DNA from 3 places in the Solibacillus sp. FSL W8-0372 genome. Region 1 is predicted to be linked to each of the others. Evidence: riboswitches for the same ligand, from Rfam matches in the RefSeq annotation. Region 1 holds a riboswitch; each other region holds the start of a gene.
What was found. Region 1 has a riboswitch for thiamine pyrophosphate ahead of thiT (energy-coupled thiamine transporter ThiT). Riboswitches for the same ligand answer to the same signal wherever they lie in the genome.

Region 1 (6,884 bases):
TTTTTAAAGCGACACGAGCTGACTTAGACAACCCTGTCCAAGCTTGGGCAGAGCATAATGATAACTTACATGAAAAAGTAGATTACTTAAATAATAAAAACTATGCAAAGCTGCACTATACAGCACCTGGAACGGATTTAACGATAGAGCTTCCGAAAGGTCATTTATGGTGCGGTGCAGGCAGTGTCAATGAAAAAGGCGAAGAATTCATGGCTAATATGCCAACTGAAGAAGTTTTTACAGTACCGCATAAAAATGGTGTAAACGGGTATGTATCTAGTACAAAACCACTTAGCTACGGTGGCAATATAATCGATAATTTTAAAATTACATTTGAAAATGGGCGTATTATAAATGTTGAAGCTGAACAAGGCGAAGAAGTTTTGAAAAACCTTGTAGGAACAGATGAGGGCTCTCATTATTTAGGGGAAGTGGCACTTGTACCTTTCCATTCACCTATCTCTGAATCGAATATTTTATTTTACAATACACTATTCGATGAAAATGCATCAAACCACTTAGCCATCGGCAGTGCTTATGCATTTTGTTTAGAAGGCGGGAAAACGATGTCACAGGAAGAATTGGAAAAACACGGGTTAAATAACAGTATTACGCATGTTGACTTTATGATTGGTTCTGCGCAAATGAATATCGATGGCATTACTGAAGATGGTCAGGCAGAAGCTGTTTTCCGTGATGGAAACTGGGCATTCTAAATCTTCAAGATGTCGCCATATTTACAATTTATTCTGTAGTAAATGCATAAATTCCCCTACAATGTTCCAATTTATTAGGTTATAATTGGTTAATGATTCTTATTATTAAATAGAGAGGAGTTTTTATGATGTTTGATCACCGTCATCCGTTTTTGTCTGATTACTATACGTTAGTTTTAGGTTTCTCAGCAGTTATTCTTGTTCTTTTAGTAATGTTTATCATGTACTTACGAATCGGATTACAATCTCATGACTCTGTTATAGTAGATTCAAAGGCTAATGCATTCGCGCCAAACGAAAAATCACTAGATGGTCACCACCATCATTAATATTTTTCACAACCGTTCTATTTGAGCGGTTGTTTTTTATTGCTGAATTACTGCTTTAGTTCTCTTTATTTATTGGATTTTTAACTATAATTGTGCGCATTTATTTGAATTATCTAAATAATATTTTAAAATGAATACAGAAACGAAAGGGGTATGAACAAATGTCTGCATTACAAAATATTCTAGAGTTTAATGAAAAGTTTGTTGCTGAAAAGCAATATGAAGAATACGCGACAACGAAGTTCCCTGATAAAAAGATTGTTGTTTTATCTTGTATGGATACGCGTTTAGTAGAATTATTACCAAAAGCAATGAACTTGCGCAACGGGGATGTAAAAGTTGTTAAAAGTGCTGGCGCAATCGTAAATCACCCATTTGGTGGCATTATGCGCAGTATATTGGTAGCCGTGTATGAATTACAGGCTGATGAAGTATATGTTATTGGTCATTATGATTGTGGTATGAGTGCCGTTGATTCAAATGTAATGATTGGTCATATGCTTGAACGTGGAGTAAAACAAGAAACGATAGATGTTATTAATTATGCACGCGTAGATTTAAAAGAATGGTTACGTGGTTTCGGCGATATTAAAACGAGTGTTTTAAAAAGCGTTGACTTAGTAAGAAAACATCCATTAATGCCTGCTGGTGTTCCTGTACACGGTCTTATCATTGACCCTGCAACTGGTAAATTAGATTTAGTAACTGATGGATCTGAAGAAATAAAATAATAAGCTATAGCCTTACCCACTGGACTTTATTGGGTAAGTGCTATAGCTTTTTTTATAGTCATATAAAGATCACCTATTTATATATTCTCGCTGTAATATTGCGTACATATAATGGTCAACCCATTTACCATTAATAAATAATAATTCTCGGAGTAAACCCTCTCTCGTAAATCCTGACTTTTCTAAAACGCGTATAGAGCCCACATTTTGAGGAGCGACATATGCTTCAATACGATGAATATTTAAAGTTGAAAATGCGAACTCCATTACTAAACGTACTGCTTCGGTAACAATGCCTCTTCCTATAAATTTTTCATCCATAGAATATCCGATAAAACCGCTGGAGTATGGCAAGCGTTTTATAGAGTAGAGAGATATATGACCAATCAGTAGACCTGTTTCATTATGGAAGATTCCAAAGGAAAACTCTCTGTTTGTTTGCAAAAGATGCATGCTTTCCATTATTTTCTTGTACTGTGTCTCTTCTGTATAAAATTCATCCCGATGTAACGGTTCGTATGTTGACCAATAAAATTTGTTATCCACTAATAGCTTAGTCAATGCTCTTGCATCGGACAGTGTAAATGTACGCAATGAACATTGTTGCCCAATAAGTTGAACCATTGGACCCTCCTTCTTTCGAAATAGCTTAATTAAGCTTTTCATTTAACTCACCTACATTTCACAGCCAAACTTACTTATCTGTTTTTGATTTTTTCTTTTTTGGCTTTGGCTTTGGCTGTATTTCTATAAATTCAGGTTTTTCACTATCTGCCGCAAGTTCCTTATGATTTTCAAAAACATTGGTAAGCTGAAGACCCCGTTTAGTAATTTGTGTTTCAATTTGCGCAACCGCTTCTTTTAGCACTTGTACTCGTGCATAAAATTTATCGTTGCCAGGAATTAAACACCAAGGGGCATTTTCTGTATTTGTTTTAGCAAACATTTCATCTGCCGCTTCCATATATAGATTGAACTTTTCACGATTTCGCCAATCTTCATCTGTTAGTTTCCAAGATTTATATGGATCTGCCGCTCTCTCCATAAAGCGCTTCAACTGCTCATCTGCATCAATATGAACCCAAAACTTAACTATAATATAATCTTCATCCGTTAATTGCTTTTCAAAGTCATTAATTTCGTTATAAGCACGCTTCCATTCATGTTCTTTTGCAAAGCCTTCTATGCGTTCCACTAATACACGACCATACCAGGAACGGTCAAAGATGGCTATCTGACCATGCTGAGGAAGCTTCCGCCAAAAACGGTGCATATAGTGATAACGCTTTTCGTGTGGCTGTGGTGCGGAAATTGGTGAAACGATTAAACCACGTGGATCAATGTGTTCTGTTAATCGCTTTATTGCGCCCCCTTTGCCTGCTGCATCCATACCTTCAAAAACGAAGATGAGACCGATTTTATTGTTGTATAAAAATTGCTGTATATTAAGCATTTTATACTGCAACTCTTTCAATTGCTTTTTGTAGAGCTTCTTATCCAATTTTAATGTAAGATCCAAATCGTTTAGTTTCTTCATTCAACGGCCCCCTCTATTGCGAATCATTATATATATTTTACTTGAAAGTGTTTAGAAATGGTAATTGTTGTTGTGATTTATTTGAATCGTTTGATTATTTTATGTTAATTTAATCTCCCTATAGAACAAAAGTAAAAAACGTGGCCGCACTATATGCTTCCACGTTTTTTATTAGTCTTCTAATGTTGTTAAAATAATTGGTTTGTCTTTTGTTACGATAATCGAATGTTCAATTTGTGCAACTAACGATTTATCCGGAGTAATAAATGTCCAACCATCTCCAGATTCAACAATATGCTCTGCCTTTGCTGAAATGAATGGCTCTACTGCTAAAACCATCCCTTCTTTCATAATCGTTGTATCCCATGCATCATAATAATTTAATACGTGGTTAGGCTCCTCATGCAATGATTTACCTAAACCATGACCTGTTAAGTTCATAATTACCGTTAGGCCATGATCACGCGCTTCACGCTCAACCGCCTTACCAATTTGATTTAATTTTGAACCTGCTTTAACTTTTGTCATTGCACGTTCAAATGCAGATTTTGCTACAGCACAAAGTTTTTCCTTATCTTCATAGCCTTCTCCAACAACAAAGGAAATTCCTGTATCTGCAAAATATCCATCTAAAGAACCTGATACGTCGATATTAACGATATCTCCTTCTTGAATCACTTTATTACCTGGAATACCATGTGCCACTTCATGATTCACCGAAATGCAAGTATAGCCCGGGAAGTCATATTCACCTTTTGGACCTGAAACAGCGCCAGCATCAGCAAACATCCGTCCTGCAATTTCATCCAATTCTTTTGTTGTCACGCCAGGTACTGTCGCAGCTTTCATCGCTTCACGAATTTCAGCACAAATGCGTCCTATTTTTTTAAAAGCCTGGATTTCTTCTTGTGTTGTAACAATCATGTGTAACTTCCTTCCTCTTAAACAATGTCTACCCTTAACTATAACATACTTAAAATCGGTTGTAAGTGTTCATTGTTTTTTTAAATGATGTGTTTAAATACAGGAATTATGTGCAAAAATGATTTATAGATTAATGTACATTGATAAAAAAACAAACTAGATTTGAAGTGTGGAAATCCGCACTGCAAACCTAGTTCTATTATAATAATTTAATTTATTGTACTTTTTGCAATAAACGTGGTGCAGACGTGAATAATAGGACGGCAATAATGGCTGTAATAATTGTTGCTGGCAGCATGTAGGAACCGTTGTAGAGAATTGAATATGTCCACACATTATCGTCGCCTGCAAATTCCTTAAAGAAGACCACTCCGGCAAGTAAGTGGCAAACAAATCGTAAAGCTCCACCTAATAACGTACCTATTATAATATAGAGTGCCATCTTTGTTTTATGAAGTGACTGTGTTGCTTGCAGTAAAGGCTTTCTTATAACTGCCGCTAAACCTACTACAGTAAAAGCGAGACCATAATCCAGAATTGCCTGAAGCCAGTGAACAATATACGCGCCAAACATCATTTGCATTATGCCGATCAGTAGACCTGTTGCAAGACCTGCTGTTACTCCCCAACGAATTGCCATTAAAATAATAGGAACCATTACAAAGCTGATCGAACCACCTTGCGCCCACATTTTAAATGATATTTGATCCAACACCAGTCCGACGGCAGCGAAAATCGCTATTTCCACCATCATTAATAATCTCTTTTTGTCCATAACAATGCTCCTTTCTTTTTCCGATGTAGCAGAAGTGAAGAAGGAATAGAACCATTTATAAAAAATAAAAAACGATACTCAGGACAAAAGCCTGACTATCGTTTAAACAGTCGGATTCTATCCACATCCCTACGCAAGTACTAACTTACAGGTTCAAAGAGTCAGTGCAATCACGTGCACAATCTCAGCCGACTTACTCGGCTCCCCTTGTGGTACATCTAAATAATTATTGTTTGAACAAACTTATTGTATCGAATAATTTTCCAACTTTCAACAAACGATTTTTTTGAAACTAAATTCCAGACAGAAGCGTATACAAACAAAGGAGTGAATGAAATGAATCAATCAAAAGGTTTGAGTGCTTTAAGCTATTTAAGCTTTTATTTTGCACCATCTATCTTGCCATTTATTATATATATAGTTTCAAAAGATGATTTTGTAAGGGCGCACTCCAAAAAGGCTTTTATAACACAGTTTATCCCGATTGCTTTTGGTATTTTGTATATTATTTACTTTTTCGTTTCACTTTTTTTAACGCATGAAACGTTGACTATGCAAGATTTCTTTGTCAGTTCACATTTTATTGCCATTGTAGTTTTAGTTATTATGTTTTCAATAGTAGGGATTTGGAATTTAGTGAAAGCTATTAAAGTTCTACGTTAATGTTTATGAAAGCTTCATAATTGGGTATATTTCTTATACGAAATGATATTCGTTAAGGAGTGAACACTTATGAAAATTAACAAACTTGTTAAAACAGCAATTAAGTATGGTCCAATACTTTATCCAATTATAAAGAAAATGATGGATAAAAAATCTACTCCACAACCCGTAACTACTACACGCCGAGCTACAAAACGCTAACGTAAAAAAGACATTTCACCCTATCATTCGAGTGAAATGTCTTTTTTTGAAAAATTTTATTTAATAATAATTTCCGTTTTACTATAGCCTTCTTTTAACTTTTGTACTTGTAAAATGGCCGGCATAGCTGCTTTAAGTTCGGCAACATGTGAAATTACCCCAATTAGTCGTCCTGTCTGCTGTAGGTCGATTAAAATATCGATAGCTCGGCGCAACGCCTCTTCATCCAATGTACCGAAGCCTTCATCGATGAACATCGTATCAATATGCACACTGCCTTGAACACTTTGGATAACATCCGCCATTCCTAATGCTAACGAAAGTGATGCATTGAACTTCTCACCGCCGGACAATGTTTTTACATCGCGTGTTTGCCCTGTATTACTATCATATACATCAATACTTAACCCGCTTTGAGCATTTCCTTCCTTGCGACCCGTTGACTTTAAAAAGTATTGACCATTTGATAACACTCGAAGTCTCTCATTTGCGGCATGTGTTACTTTTTCTAAATAGCCTATTTGCGCAAATCGCTCAAAAGAAATTTTCGCTTCATTTTGTCCACGAATTAAATCATAAACATGTTCAACTTGCATTAATTTTTCTTTATATTCTTCTATTTGTCGAGCTGATTTTTCAAGCTTCTCTAAAGTTTCCTCACACTGTAATGTGTAAGATTGAACTAACTTCATTTCTGAATATTGTGCTTCTACTTGCTCTGTAAGAAGCGTAATTTGTTGCTCGAAAGCTTTTAAATCCACCAATTCTTTTCCCTCTAGCATTTGTTGTTCTTCTGCAATTTGCACTGTTAAAGTATGAAAACTTTGCTTATAGTTATCTAAAGTTTCCTGAATTTGCTGTTGAACATGCAGTGGCAGTAGTGCTTGCTTATATGCTTCTAAATGGAAGCCTTCTTGTATGAGTACAGACTCAAATGAAGCTTGCGCTATTTTATTTTCCTGTTGTTTGTCAGTTAAATTGTTCATTGCATGATGATAATTAACTTCA
Region 2 (6,884 bases), 770 kb from region 1:
TCCCAACATATAACATCCCTTGCTTGCCTTCACCTTCAGCCTCAGCTCGCATCATTCTTGCCATCAAATCGACATCTGCATCGCGGTACTTAACTCTTGGCATTTTTTCACCTCACATTTATAGTATGAAAAAGTTTGCTACGTTGCGCATATCTTAATTAGTTTTGTATAAAAATTATTTCAAAAAGTGCTCTTATTCATTTATGACTTTTTCTCTCGCATTAATAGAGCATTAAGTTCATAAATTAGTATATAGAAAAAGGAGGACCGACAATTCAAATTCATGTTGTACAGCCAGGAGAATCGCTATGGGGAATTGCGCAAGCTTATGGAACGACGATACAGAACATTGTGGAAGCCAATCAAATTCCCGATCCTAATCGCTTAGTTGTAGGGCAAGCGCTTGTGGTTCCAGTAAATGGTCAATATTATATTGTTCAACCAGGGGATAGCCTATGGTCAATAGGACAACGCTTTAATGTGAATTATATGACACTTGCACAAGTCAATGGTTTGTCTTCAAATGCGGTATTAATGATTGGAACACGTTTATATATTCCTCCCGCTGCGAAAACATCTGCTGAAATTTTTGCTTATGTTGAACCAAGAGGCAACGAAGTAAGTGAACTACTAGTAAATCAAGTGCGTGAAACGAGTCCCTATTTAACGTATTTAGCTCTATTCAGCTATGAAGCAGGACGGGATGGTTCATTAAAGGCGCCAGTAATTGAACCACTACCTAGTTTGGCCGCAGAAAATAATGCGAGTATTGCAATGGCGATAACGAATCTAGAAGATTATCAGTTCAGTAGTGAGCTAGCACGTGATATTTTTCAAAGTAAAGCAGTACAAAACTTACTTTTTGACAATATTATTGCAGAAGCAAAAAGAATTGGGAATGTTTCGGATATCCATTTTGATTTTGAGAGAATACCAGGTGACCAAAGGGAAGCCTATAATAATTTCTTGAGAAGCGCGGTAGAGCGTATGCATGCTGAAGGTTATACAGTCTCCACGGCACTGGCACCAAAATCGAGTGCGAATCAGCCAGGGGAATGGACGGTAGGTCATGATTATAGAGCTCACGGGGAAATAGTAGATTTTGTTATGCTAATGACATATGAGTGGGGGTATTCTGCAGGCCCACCTCTGGCTGTCTCCCCGCTCCCTCAAGTGGAACAAGTAGTTCAATATGCTTTAACGGAAATTCCGGCAAATAAAATTTTACTTGGGCAAAATTTGTATGGGTATGATTGGACGTTACCCTTTGTGCAAGGGGGCGAATATGCAGAAGCATTAAGTCCACAACGTGCAATAGAAATAGCCAAACGTTATAATGCAGCCATTCAATATGACTATACCGCACAGGCACCTTACTTTAACTATTATGATGAGCAAGGACGTTCACATATTGTCTGGTTTGAAGATGCACGTTCCATCCAGGCAAAATTTAATTTAGTAAAAAGACTAAATTTACGGGGTGTCGGTTACTGGAAACTTGGTTTACCGTTCCCCCAAAACTGGCAACTTATCGGTTCAAACTTTAATGTCGTTAAGAAATAAAATAGGATTAAATAAAAACTCAGATGAATTAGTATATAGCTCATCTGAGTCTTTATAAGTGATGTGGCAATTTACAATCGTACTTCGCATTAGAAAGTATATTATGAATCTAAAATTTTTCCATTTACTTGCTATGTAAATTTTATTCTGATACACTCGACGTAATTAAATGCATTTGCAGGGGGACACACTTGTGTTGAGAAGGTTAAAACCTGACCCTTAGAACCTGACCGTTAATACGGACGTAGGGAGCAAAGTACAATTATACATATGTACTTACTAAGACCCCGCGTATTTTACGTGGGGTCTTTCTTTTGCAGTGTCACTTAATAATATTTTTATTAGGAGTGGTAAAAATGATTGCATGTACTATAGCAGGATCCGATAGTGGGGGCGGGGCTGGCATCCAAGCTGATTTAAAAACCTTTCAAGAGCTTCGTGTATTCGGTACATCAGTGATTACAGCTTTAACGGCTCAAAATACAAAAGGGGTGCATGGAATCTATCCGGCTACTGCTGATTTTGTAAAGGATCAATTAAATGCAGTAATCGATGATTTTGATCTGAAAGCTGTTAAAACAGGTATGCTGTTTAATGCAGAAATCGTAGAAACAATTGTCTCGGTATTGAAAGCTAAAGAAATACCACTTATTGTAGATCCAGTGATGATTGCAAAAGGCGGTGCTAGCTTACTGAAAGAGCAAGCAACAATAGCTTTAAAGGAAAAACTACTTCCGGTTGCTACGGTTTGTACACCGAATATACCCGAAGCAGAAGTATTGACCGGGCTTACGATCAAAACCGAAGAGGAAATTAAGCTTGCAGGGGAATATTTATTAAATTTAGGTATGCAATGTGTAGTGATAAAAGGTGGTCATTTAGCGGATAATCATGCGATTGATACGGTGTTTATTCGAGGAGAAAAGCCTTTTAAAATGAAAACAGAAAGACTGAAAACAATTCATACGCATGGAACAGGATGTACATTTTCAGCAGCAATTACCGCAGAAATTGCCAAGGGGAAACCATTAAAAACAGCGATCATTGAAGCAAAAAAGTTTGTCCAATTAGCAATTCGTTATCCACTGAATATTGGTCATGGATATGGTCCAACAAACCATTTTGCCTACCAGGAGCACCGAGGAATTTGCGATGTGCAAGTAATTTAATTAATTTATTGAGTAAATTGTACTCGTTTCTTGAAGTGAATAACTTGTGGCATTTTTTTAACTCTCAAAAAGTACTACTTGCCTAGATATAGTAATGTATCAATTTACTCTTTTCTACTATTCTGTCAATTTAGTATGATGGACTTGTTGAACAATTTAGATAATAGGAGTGAAAAAAATGTGGAAAAAACTTTCTGCTTCGGCCCTTACATTAACACTTTTAACTAGTGGAATGGCTGGAGTATCAGCGGCATCTACTTCCAACGAGGAAGAAATGACACGCGGAGATTTTGTGAAGGCAGTCATTGATGCATTAGGTGTTGAAGTAGGTTCTGGACAATCCGTTAAATTCAAGGACGTACCCGATTCACTAAAGCCATATATTGAAAAGGCTGTGGAACTAAAGTTAATTAAAGGTAAAACACCGACACAATTTGCACCAAATGAAAAATTGACACGCACACATGCCTTCCTTATTGCAGCTAGGGGTATACAGGATGAAAAACAATACTCCGAAAATGTATTAAATCAATTTAAAGATGCGAATAAAATTGGATCTGGGAATCGTCAAGAGATGGCAAAGGCAGTAGAGTTAGGCTTATTAACAGGCTATGAAGACGGGACGATCAAACCGAATGAGTTTGTCACGAAAGTGCAAATGCAAAAGATTCTGCAGCGGTTTTTAGCGGAATATAACCCAGTTGAAGCAAATACGACTGTGGCATTGCGCATTTTGGGTACGACGGATATTCATACTAATATTATGAACTATGATTATTACAAAGATGCGCCAACGAATAGTTTAGGTCTGGCAAAAACCGCGCTGCTCATCGAAAAAGCCCGTGAGGAAAACCCGAATACGGTATTATTTGATAATGGTGATGCCATTCAAGGAACGCCTCTAGGCTCTTACATTCAATCCGTGAAAAAATTAAAAGAAGGAGAAGTCCATCCTTCTATTGCATCAATGATTGCGCTAGATTATGATGCAGCGACTTATGGCAATCATGAATTTAATTACGGTTTAGAATTTATTGATGAAGTAACAGATGATGCACCATTCCCGTATGTTAATGCGAATGTTCGAAATGCTTTAACGAAGGAATTAATGTATGAACCTTATGTCATGATTGAAAAAGAAGTACTTGATTCTACAGGAAAAAGTACGATGATTAAAATTGGTGTAACAGGCATTGTCCCTCCACAAATTTTAAAATGGGATAAAGCAAATTTAGAAGGAAAAGTAACAGTAGATGATTCTGTAGAAGCAGTAAAAACAATCGTTCCACAGATGAAGAAAGCTGGCGCGGATGTAGTAGTTGTTCTGTCGCACTCAGGTATGGGTGATGCTACACATGAAATCGGTGAGGAAGATGTATCCTATCTATTAACAAAAATCAGCGATGTAGATGCGGTCATAACAGGACATGCCCATGATGTATTCCCAGGAAAAGTAGATAGCACTTTATCGAATGTGGATATTGATAATGGAACAATGAACGGTGTACCTATCGTAATGGCCGGTAAATTTGGTAGCCATCTAGGAGTAATTGATTTAGAGCTTGAGAAAACAGCTGATTCTTGGGATGTGATTTCAGGAACAGGTGCCGTGCGTGAAATTGCAAAAGATAATGAAAATGTAAGCAGTGCAGTAGTGGAAAGCGTAAAAGAAGCCCATGAAGGTACAATTGATTATGTGCGTCAGGCAGTAGGAACAACTACAGCAAACATACATAGTTATTTCTCACAAGTGCAGGATGATCCTTCTATTCAAATCGTAACAAATGCCCAAGCGATTTATGTAAAAGATAAAATTAAAGGAACACCATTTGAAAGTCTACCTGTATTATCAGCGGGTGCGCCATTTAAAGCAGGTACGAGAAGTGATCCCGAGTACTACACATTCGTACCAAAAGGTGAGTTGGCAATTAAGAATGTTGCAGACCTATATTTATATGACAATACATTAGCTATGTTAAAAGTGACAGGTGCTGATGTGAAAGAATGGCTTGAAATGTCTGCTGGTCAATTCCACCAAATCGATATAAATAAAGAAGATGAACAACAACTAATTAATGCTGAGTACAGATCATATAACTATGATGTCATTGATGGCGTCACTTATGAAATTGATGTGACACAACCAGCCAAATATGATGCTAATGGAAATATAGTTAATGAAAAGGCTTCCCGCATTGTAAATTTACAATATGATGGAAAGCCGATCGATTTATCACAGGAGTTCATAGTAGCGACAAATAACTATCGTGCGAATGGAACATTCCCGGGTGTACGAAACGCGACTGCAGTTGAAGTTTATCCAGATGAAAACCGTCAAGCAATCATCGATTATATTTTAGCTGAAAAAACAATTGATCCAAGTGCAGATGGTAACTGGAAATTTGCTGCGTTTCCAGAAAACGTGAAAGTGGTATTTGAATCGTCGAAAAAAGCAGTCGATGTGTTAGATGAAAATAGTAAAATTCATTATATTGATGAAGGTACAGATGGTTTTGGTAAATATGGATTAAAAACTAACTAAAAATTTTAAAAGCAGAAGTTCCTCACCCAAAGAGAAACTTCTGCTTTTTTATTCATGGGTGTATAGAATAGGAGAATTAGGATTATGTCAACACCATATTGAATGAAATTTTCGGAGTTAGTGGTAACTATTGGTCAACTTTTATTTCACAAAATACCATTTTAATAGCATTCATAATTCGTTATGGGTATCGTACCAAATTATAGGTGAAAAATTTTAATAAAAAGTATTTTACGATAGAGGTACGAAAGGAGGCGTACAAAATGAAAAAAAGCTTTATCACATTTTGTGCATTTGCACTTTTAGCTACTCAAGCTCCAGCAGCTAACGCAGCATCAACAACTGGAGGAGAGGTGACACCACAATATAAATCTACTCAAAATTATGAATATAAAAAGATAGCATCTAATAAATATTTTATTAATGGGAACTCGGTGTCTAACTTTATTGAAATTAAAAATGATAATTTTAAAGATGGAAAAATTTCAATTAAAATTAAAAAAGTTAAAAAGTCTGTTTCTAATAAAAATGAAAAAGGTACTGTTGAAGAGGTGCCAGCTGAACAACTAAAAGCACCAGTGAAGGAAGCAACAACAGAACAACCAAAAGCACCAGCGAAGGAAGCTACATCGGAACAGCCAAAAGCGCCAGCGAAGGAAGTTACATCGGAACAACCAAAAGCGCCAGTGAAGGAAGTAGCACCAGAACAACCAAAAGCAACTGAAACAACACAGACGTCGACTCAGTCACCTGCAAAACAACCAACAAACACAGTAGCATCTAATTCATCGGACATTGATGCTATTGAAGCAGCGGTTGTAGAATTAACAAATGCAGAGCGAGTGAAGGCAGGGTTACAACCATTTAAAACACATGCACCATTAATGGCGGCTGCTCGTGAAAAATCACAAGATATGAAAGACAAAAATTATTTCTCTCATACAAGCCCAACTTACGGTAGTCCATTTGATCGTTTGAAAGCACTAGGCATTAGCTATAAGGCAGCTGGTGAGAATATTGCCAAAGGTCAACGTACAGCACAGGAAGTTGTTACAGCTTGGATGAATTCTGAAGGTCACCGTGCAAATATTTTAAATGCAAACTTTACACATATCGGTGTTGGGTATGTGAAGGACGGTAATATTTGGACGCAACAATTTATTAAACAATAATAGTTATATAAAGAAGCATCTCCATGACTGAGCACATCAATCATGAAGATGCTTCTTTTTTTGTTCCATATACTGCTTAGTCATAAAGATAACAGCGCGCTGCCAAAAAAATAAGTCTGTATAGAGTACTCGTTTGACATTAGTAACAACCTCTTGTTAGAATTGGGTTGTTGCTTTTGAAGGAGTAGACGAAATTATATTTTTGGAGTTGATATTTAAGATGAAAAAATTTAAAACCTTAGGGATGACTTTAGGGGTTTCTTCAGCACTTCTTTTGGCTGCGTGCGGAGATGATACTAATGGTAGCGGTAGTGAAAATGGAGATAACAATAATCTTAGTGAACAAGTAGATTATACGATAGTCGGAGTTGAACCCGGCGCTGGATTGACAGGTCTATCACAAGATGTATTAGATGAATACGAAAATCTGGAAGGGTG
Region 3 (6,884 bases), 1.7 Mb from region 1:
GATGGATATTACATTAAATATTATGACGTTAGGTGCCATTACCGTTGCAATTGGTCGTGTAATTGATGACTCGATTGTAGTAGTAGAAAACATATACCGTCGTATGCACTTAAAAGAAGAAAAATTACAAGGCCGTGCATTAATTCGTGAAGCAACGATTGAAATGTTTAAGCCAATTATGTCTTCAACATTAGTAACAATTGCGGTATTCGCGCCATTAGTATTTGTAGGTGGTATGGTTGGAGAATTATTCGTACCATTCGCTCTTACAATGTCATTTGCATTAATCGCTTCATTAATCGTTGCGGTTACAATTGTACCAGCACTTTCTCACACATTATTCCGTAAGAAAATTTACGGTGAAAAATCAGAAAGTCAACATAAAGAGGTTGGTAAATTAGCATTAACTTACCGAGGTTTCTTAGAAAAATGTTTAAATCATAAGTGGATTACATCTATCATTGCAATCGTAATGTTAGTAGGTTCATTAGCATTAACACCTTTAATCGGTTTCAGCTTCATGGGTTCTCAAGAAGAGAAGGTAATGTATTTAACATACACACCAAAAACTGGTGAGTTAATGGAAGATACATTAGCGAACATTGAAGAAGTTGAGCAAGAATTAATCAAGCGTGATGACATCGATATTTTACAATTATCGGTGAATACTGAAACTTCAACAGACGCAGCTTCAATGATGACTGGCGGAGGTGCTGGTGGCGGTTTAATCTACGCGATTTTCGACCCTGATATGGACGATTTCGCAGGAGCGAAAAAAGAAGTTGAGGACTATATCTTCAACGTTGGTCAAACAGGTGAATGGAAAACACAAAACTTCGCGATGGGTATGTCATCGAATGAAGTAAGTTATACATTATACAGTGAAGATTTAGATAAGTTAAACGAAGCTGTAGCTCAAGTGGAAGATGTATTAGTTGATATCGACGGATTAGATGAAGTTGAATCAAATGCTTCTGAGCCTTATGTAGAAAATGTGATTAAAGTAGATCAACAAAACGTATTACAATACGGTTTAACTACTGCACAAATTTTAATGGCATTACAAACAAATACAGCAAAAGAAGTGTTAACAACTGTTGAAAGTGATGGCAGTGACATTAATGTTGTTGTACAGCGTGAAGCTAGATCTGCAGCTGCTGACATTGATGAATTATTGGAAACACCAATTCAAACTGCAACAGGTCAATCGATGACTATCGGAGACATTGTAGAGCTGGAAGAAGGTACGACTTTAAATTCTTTATCTCGTCAAAAAGGTGAATACTTTGCGACAGTATCTGCAACAATTACTGACAAAGATATTTCAAAAGCAACATCCGCAGCGGATGAAAAAATTGCTGATTTAGAGCTACCTAAAGGTGTTACGACTGGTGTAGGTGGTGTTGCAGCTGATATGACTGAAACATTCACTCAGTTAGGTGTAGCGATGATTGCAGCGATTGCAATTGTATACTTCATCTTAGTTGTTACATTTGGTGAAGGTTTGGCACCATTTGCGATTTTATTCTCATTACCATTTACTGTAATCGGTTCTTGGATTGGATTATTCGCGACAGGTCAAACGATTTCTGTATCAGTTATGATGGGACTACTGATGTTAATCGGTATCGTTGTCACGAACGCAATCGTACTTGTAGACCGTATTATCCGTATGGAACATGAAGGTATGAATATGCGTGAAGCAATATTGGAAGCCGGGGCAACACGTTTACGACCAATTTTAATGACCGCGATTGCAACAATTGGAGCAATGTTACCAATGGCATTCGGTGGAGCTGGCGGCGGTCTGATTTCTCAGGACTTGGCTGTAACAGTAATTGGTGGTTTATTATCATCAACAGTATTAACTTTAATCATCGTTCCGATTGTATATGAAGTATTATCAAGAATGCTGAAGAAAAATCGTAAAGATGTAAAAGACAATTAATATGGGCGGCCTGTAGGAATAATATTCTTATAGGCCGTTTTTTATTGTACAGTAAAGGGTATAGAAGTTAAGTTTTATACACCTAAGTGGGAGGAATTTTATGAGAAAAATATTGCTTTTTAGTTTAATATTTTTTGCTGCAGCCATTATTCATCCAATGACTACAAATGCTGCTACAGAAAAGGTTGACCTTGGAAAATATCCGGTACAAGTAATCGCAAAAAAGAATATAGAACTGAAGGATAAAAATGGGACTGTTATAAAAAAAGTAGCAAAAGGGGAGAAGCTTTTATTAACCGGGATACATGATAAGCAAGGTATCGTAAAAAATTCGTCTAAAACCGCTTTTCTTACTTTAACCGATGTCCACTATGATCAATTAGTCGACGGTTCGAAAGTTTTAACATTCGATGAAGTAGCCTCAAAGTTAAAGCTAATATCACTAATGTATCCTTCACTTACGAATTTACAGGAAATCGGACAATCTGTTGAGGGGCGTTCTCTCTATTCCATAAAGCTTGGAACTGGTAAAAAGGAAGTTTTATTCGATGCAGCTTTCCATGGTCGGGAACATATGACGACCAATGTGCTGATGGAAATGATTGATACATATTTAAAGGCTTACTTGAATGGCACTAAGATAGAAAAATATGATGTGAAAACGATATTAAGTGAAGTAAGTATTGTATTTGTACCAATGGTTAACCCAGATGGTGTAACACTTTCACAAGGTGGAAAAGTGAAAACACCTATGGCCAAGTTAAGAGCGATGAATGGGAGCTCAAATTTTAATCGTTGGAAAGCAAATATAAATGGTGTCGATTTAAATCGTCAATTCAATGTGAACTGGCAATTAATAAAAATGACAAAGCCTTCGTTTAAAGAATATAAAGGTAAAGCGCCGAATACAGAGCCTGAAGCACTTGCAATGAAAAGACTGATTGATCGCGGCAATCATTTAGCCTATGTATCCTATCATTCTTCCGGTCAAATTATATATTGGAGTCGAGCGAAGAGCCATTTTGAACGCACGAAAAAGCTAGTAAAGGGAGTTTCCTCAATTACAGGCTATAAAATGATGCCCGTAACAACAAAAAACGAACCAATCGCAGCTTCTGAGGACTACTTCACAAAAGTTAAAGACCGACCTGCGATGACGGTTGAAATTGCACCATATGCCGGTGAAGCCTCGGTGCCACTAAAACGCTGGAACAATGTTTGGAAGCAAAATAAAACTGTCGCACTATACGTAGCGAATGAAGCGAGAAAATGGTAGGCAGTAGGAAAAAATTTAAATTACCGTTGCATTTATTCAGAATTATCAGTAGACTAGTAGTAATTAAATGAATTTGCAGGGGGACACGTAAGTGTTGAGAAGGTAAAACCTGACCCTTAGAACCTGATCCGTTAACACGGGCGTAGGGAGCAAAATGTACAAGCTAATAATCGTACGTGGCGCTCTCCATCTTTTTGGAGAGCTTTTCTTTTGCAAATTTTTTAATTGCGGGGGGACACATTTGTGTTGAGAAGGTTAAAACCTGACCCTTAGAACCTGACAGTTAATACTGGCGTAGGGAGCAATAAGTGCGTACGTATGCACTTTTTTAGGCATCTCTACTTTTTGTAGAGGTGCCTTTTTTGCTTACGCCTCTAAGGAGGAAATAGGATGGATTTTTGTGGAGAAGTAAGAAAGCAAACGGAATATTATTGGGAGGCCAGTTTGAAGCATCCATTTGTACAAGGTATTGCTGATGGAACATTGGAGCTGGAAAAGTTTAAATTTTATATGCTGCAGGACGCCTATTATTTAAAGCATTATATGAAACTACTTGCAATGCTGGCGGCAAAAGCTAATGAAGATGAAGATGTAGCTTATTTCCTGGAAACCGCGAACTTTATACGGGAAGCAGAGTTAGAACTACACCGTTCGACTTTCAAAGAGTTGCATGTTACACCTGAAGAAATCAGAAATTTCCAACCAGCACCTGCAGCGTACAATTATGTTAGTCATATGTATCAAGCATTTTATACAGGGTCGATTGCCGACGCATACGCTGCGATACTACCTTGTCCGTGGTTATATCAGGAAATCGGAGGCGCATTACGAAAAGCAACACCGGGTGTTAAGTTGTATCAGCAGTGGATTGATCTATATGCCTCCACTGAGATGGAGGAAACAATTGAAAAACAAAAGGAAATGATGAATCGATTTGCACAGATGCCAGGAAATAATGAACGTGAATTGACAGCCCATTTCAAGCGCAGTTGCTATTATGAGTGGCAGTTTTGGGAAATGTCCTGGACTTGTCAGGATTGGCAACAGGAAGTGTACATGAATGAGCATGCTACGATTTTATAAGGTCATTGTTGTATGAAGTTAATGGCAGTAACAGATGATTGTCAGCCGATTTTAGCATTAGCGCAAAAAATTATTCAGATACAGCAAAGCGTGGATTATATACAAATACGTGAAAAGACAAAAACAATAAAAGAAGTGATAACTCTACTTGAATATTTGGAAGAGGGAGCTGTCCCGAAAGACAAAATTATCGTAAATGGTCATTTGGATATTGCGGTGAGCAACGGTATTCAAATAATTCATTTACCGGAGAGAGGCTTATCGGTACAACAGGTTAAACATCAATATCCACAACTTCGAGTAGGTAGATCGGTTCATGATTGTGCGGGCGCAATAGAGGCAGAGCGGCAAGGGGCTGATTATGTTCTTTATGGACATTGCTTTGAAACAAACAGCAAAAAAGGAAAGGTTCCAAACGGTCTTTCTCCTATTAATGAAATGAAAAAGAACTTAAAAATTCCCGTCTTCGCGATTGGTGGAATTCATGTGGATCGAGTCCAGGCACTCCTAGATGTTAAGGCAGATGGAATTGCGGTTATGTCCGGGATTTTTTCGGCAACGCATCCGTTTGCAGCAGCGAACCAATACAGGGAGGCCATTAAAGATGCAAACAAGCTATGACGTAGTCGTAATTGGCGGAGGAATTATTGGAAGTGCAATTGCTTATTATTTAGCAAAGAATCAAGTCGAGGTGGCCGTGCTTGAGGAAAGTCAAATTGGACTAAAAGCGACAAGTGCAGCGGCGGGTATGCTTGGAGCGCATTCGGAATATGAAGGCGATGGAAAGGACTTCTTCACTTTTGCGAGATACAGTCAGGCGCTCTATACGGAGTTAAAGGATGAACTATACGGGCTAAGTGGCATTGACATTGGCTGCAAAAAGGGAGGGATTTTAAAGCTGGCCTTTTCTGAACATGACAAGAAAGAATTAGGGGCAATACTCACACTGCCCACTGTGAAATGGCTTGAGGCAAATGAAGTAAGAAATCTAGAACCCGATGTTTCCCCGCATATAATAGGAGCTGCCTATATTGAAGAGGATGTTAGTGTATTGCCGTATCGTGTATGTCAGGCCTTTTTTAAAGGGGCACAAGTTTACGGTGCATCCATTTTTGAACATACAAAGGTGTTAAAGATTCAAAAGCAGTTGGATTCTTTTCAAATAGATACAACACTAGGAATGTTCAAAGCAAAACGGGTTGTTATTGCTGCGGGTGTTTGGAGTAATCCCTTTTTTCAGCTGCTAGGTGTAGAGCAGCAAATAACACCGGTCAAAGGGGAATGTATTGCTGTGGAAGGGAGAAGTACTTTTTTAAAACACACTATTTTTCATGATAAATACTATATCGTTCCTAGAAATAATGGGGAGCTAGTTATTGGCGCTACTATGGAGGAAAATGATTGGTCAGAACACGTAAGTCTGGATGGCATGGAAACATTAATTCAAAAAGCGAAGGAACTCTTTCCTGGAATTGGTCAGATGAAGATGAATGCTGCCTGGTCAGGATTGCGTCCACAAACATTCGATCAAAAACCATTTATAGGCTTTCATCCACATGATGAAGCGATATTATTTGCAACAGGACATTACAGAAACGGGATTTTATTAGCACCAGCAACAGGTGAGATGATTGCGAGCTTTATATTAAATAGGACTGTGAAAAAAGAATGGGTCGTGTCTTTTCAAATTAATCGACCTAACAGGAGATGAGTAAGCGATGTCTATTACAGTGAATGGGAGAAAGCAAATAGAGCACTTTGAAAATGTTCAGCAATTACTGAAACATTATGGCTTAGAAAATCGCATTGTTGTCGTAGAGGTTAATCATGAAATTGTCATGAAAGAAAACTATGAAACGACGAGCTTATCACAAGGTGATGTAGTAGAGATTGTTCATTTTGTTGGAGGAGGATGAAATATGTTAAAAATCGCAGATCGCACGTTTCAATCCAGACTGCTGTTAGGGACAGGGAAATATCCGTCGTTTGAGGTGCAGAAAAAGGCAGTAGAAATATCCCAGGCAGAAATTTTAACGTTTGCCGTAAGAAGAATGAATATTTTTTCAGAAGAGCAGCCTAACTTTTTGGAGCAGCTCGATTTGACGAAATATACGCTATTGCCTAATACAGCAGGGGCAAAAACTGCAGAGGAAGCGGTACGTATTGCTAAACTTGCTAAGGCATCCGGATTATGTGACATGATTAAAGTCGAAGTCATTGGAGACTGGCATACATTGCTGCCGGATCCCCTTGAAACTTTAAAGGCGTCAGAAATGCTGTTAGAAGAAGGATTTATCGTTTTACCGTATACATCGGATGACGTCGTTCTAGCTAAACGCCTTGAAAGTTTGGGTGTTCATGCGATTATGCCAGGTGCTTCACCAATTGGCTCAGGCAAAGGGATTATTAATCCAATGAATTTAAAGTTTATTATAGAACAGTCAACAATTCCGGTTATTGTAGATGCAGGGATTGGCTCGCCTAAAGATGCTGCATATGCGATGGAGCTAGGGGCAGATGCGGTATTACTGAATACAGCTGTAGCTGGTGCAAAGGATCCTGTAAAAATGGCTGAGG

Region 2: linked by a shared signal. The riboswitch ahead of thiD (bifunctional hydroxymethylpyrimidine kinase/phosphomethylpyrimidine kinase) and the one ahead of thiT (energy-coupled thiamine transporter ThiT) in region 1 are both predicted to bind thiamine pyrophosphate.
Region 3: linked by a shared signal. The riboswitch ahead of tenA (thiaminase II) and the one ahead of thiT (energy-coupled thiamine transporter ThiT) in region 1 are both predicted to bind thiamine pyrophosphate.

What each region holds. Positions count from the first base shown of each region.
Region 1 is NZ_CP150204.1:3,403,140-3,410,023, forward strand. Features, by position in the region: gene MKY13_RS17490 (aminopeptidase) at 1-716, shown strand, start outside; gene MKY13_RS17495 (hypothetical protein) at 842-1,045, shown strand; gene MKY13_RS17500 (carbonic anhydrase) at 1,207-1,776, shown strand; gene MKY13_RS17505 (GNAT family protein) at 1,846-2,400, opposite strand; gene MKY13_RS17510 (polyphosphate kinase) at 2,471-3,313, opposite strand; gene map (type I methionyl aminopeptidase) at 3,485-4,237, opposite strand; gene thiT (energy-coupled thiamine transporter ThiT) at 4,452-5,012, opposite strand; TPP riboswitch at 5,122-5,230, opposite strand; gene MKY13_RS17525 (DUF4870 domain-containing protein) at 5,349-5,675, shown strand; gene MKY13_RS17530 (hypothetical protein) at 5,745-5,876, shown strand; gene MKY13_RS17535 (SMC family ATPase) at 5,933-6,884, opposite strand, start outside.
Region 2 is NZ_CP150204.1:2,632,328-2,639,211, reverse strand. Features, by position in the region: gene MKY13_RS13405 (cell wall hydrolase) at 1-103, opposite strand, end outside; gene MKY13_RS13400 (glycoside hydrolase family 18 protein) at 274-1,563, shown strand; TPP riboswitch at 1,733-1,831, shown strand; gene thiD (bifunctional hydroxymethylpyrimidine kinase/phosphomethylpyrimidine kinase) at 1,920-2,732, shown strand; gene MKY13_RS13390 (bifunctional 2',3'-cyclic-nucleotide 2'-phosphodiesterase/3'-nucleotidase) at 2,911-5,274, shown strand; gene MKY13_RS13385 (CAP domain-containing protein) at 5,538-6,446, shown strand; gene MKY13_RS13380 (glycine betaine ABC transporter substrate-binding protein) at 6,667-6,884, shown strand, end outside.
Region 3 is NZ_CP150204.1:1,729,768-1,736,651, forward strand. Features, by position in the region: gene MKY13_RS08515 (efflux RND transporter permease subunit) at 1-1,948, shown strand, start outside; gene MKY13_RS08520 (M14 family zinc carboxypeptidase) at 2,049-3,224, shown strand; TPP riboswitch at 3,292-3,390, shown strand; TPP riboswitch at 3,444-3,542, shown strand; gene tenA (thiaminase II) at 3,615-4,307, shown strand; gene MKY13_RS08530 (thiamine phosphate synthase) at 4,320-4,928, shown strand; gene thiO (glycine oxidase ThiO) at 4,912-6,018, shown strand; gene thiS (sulfur carrier protein ThiS) at 6,026-6,223, shown strand; gene MKY13_RS08545 (thiazole synthase) at 6,227-6,884, shown strand, end outside.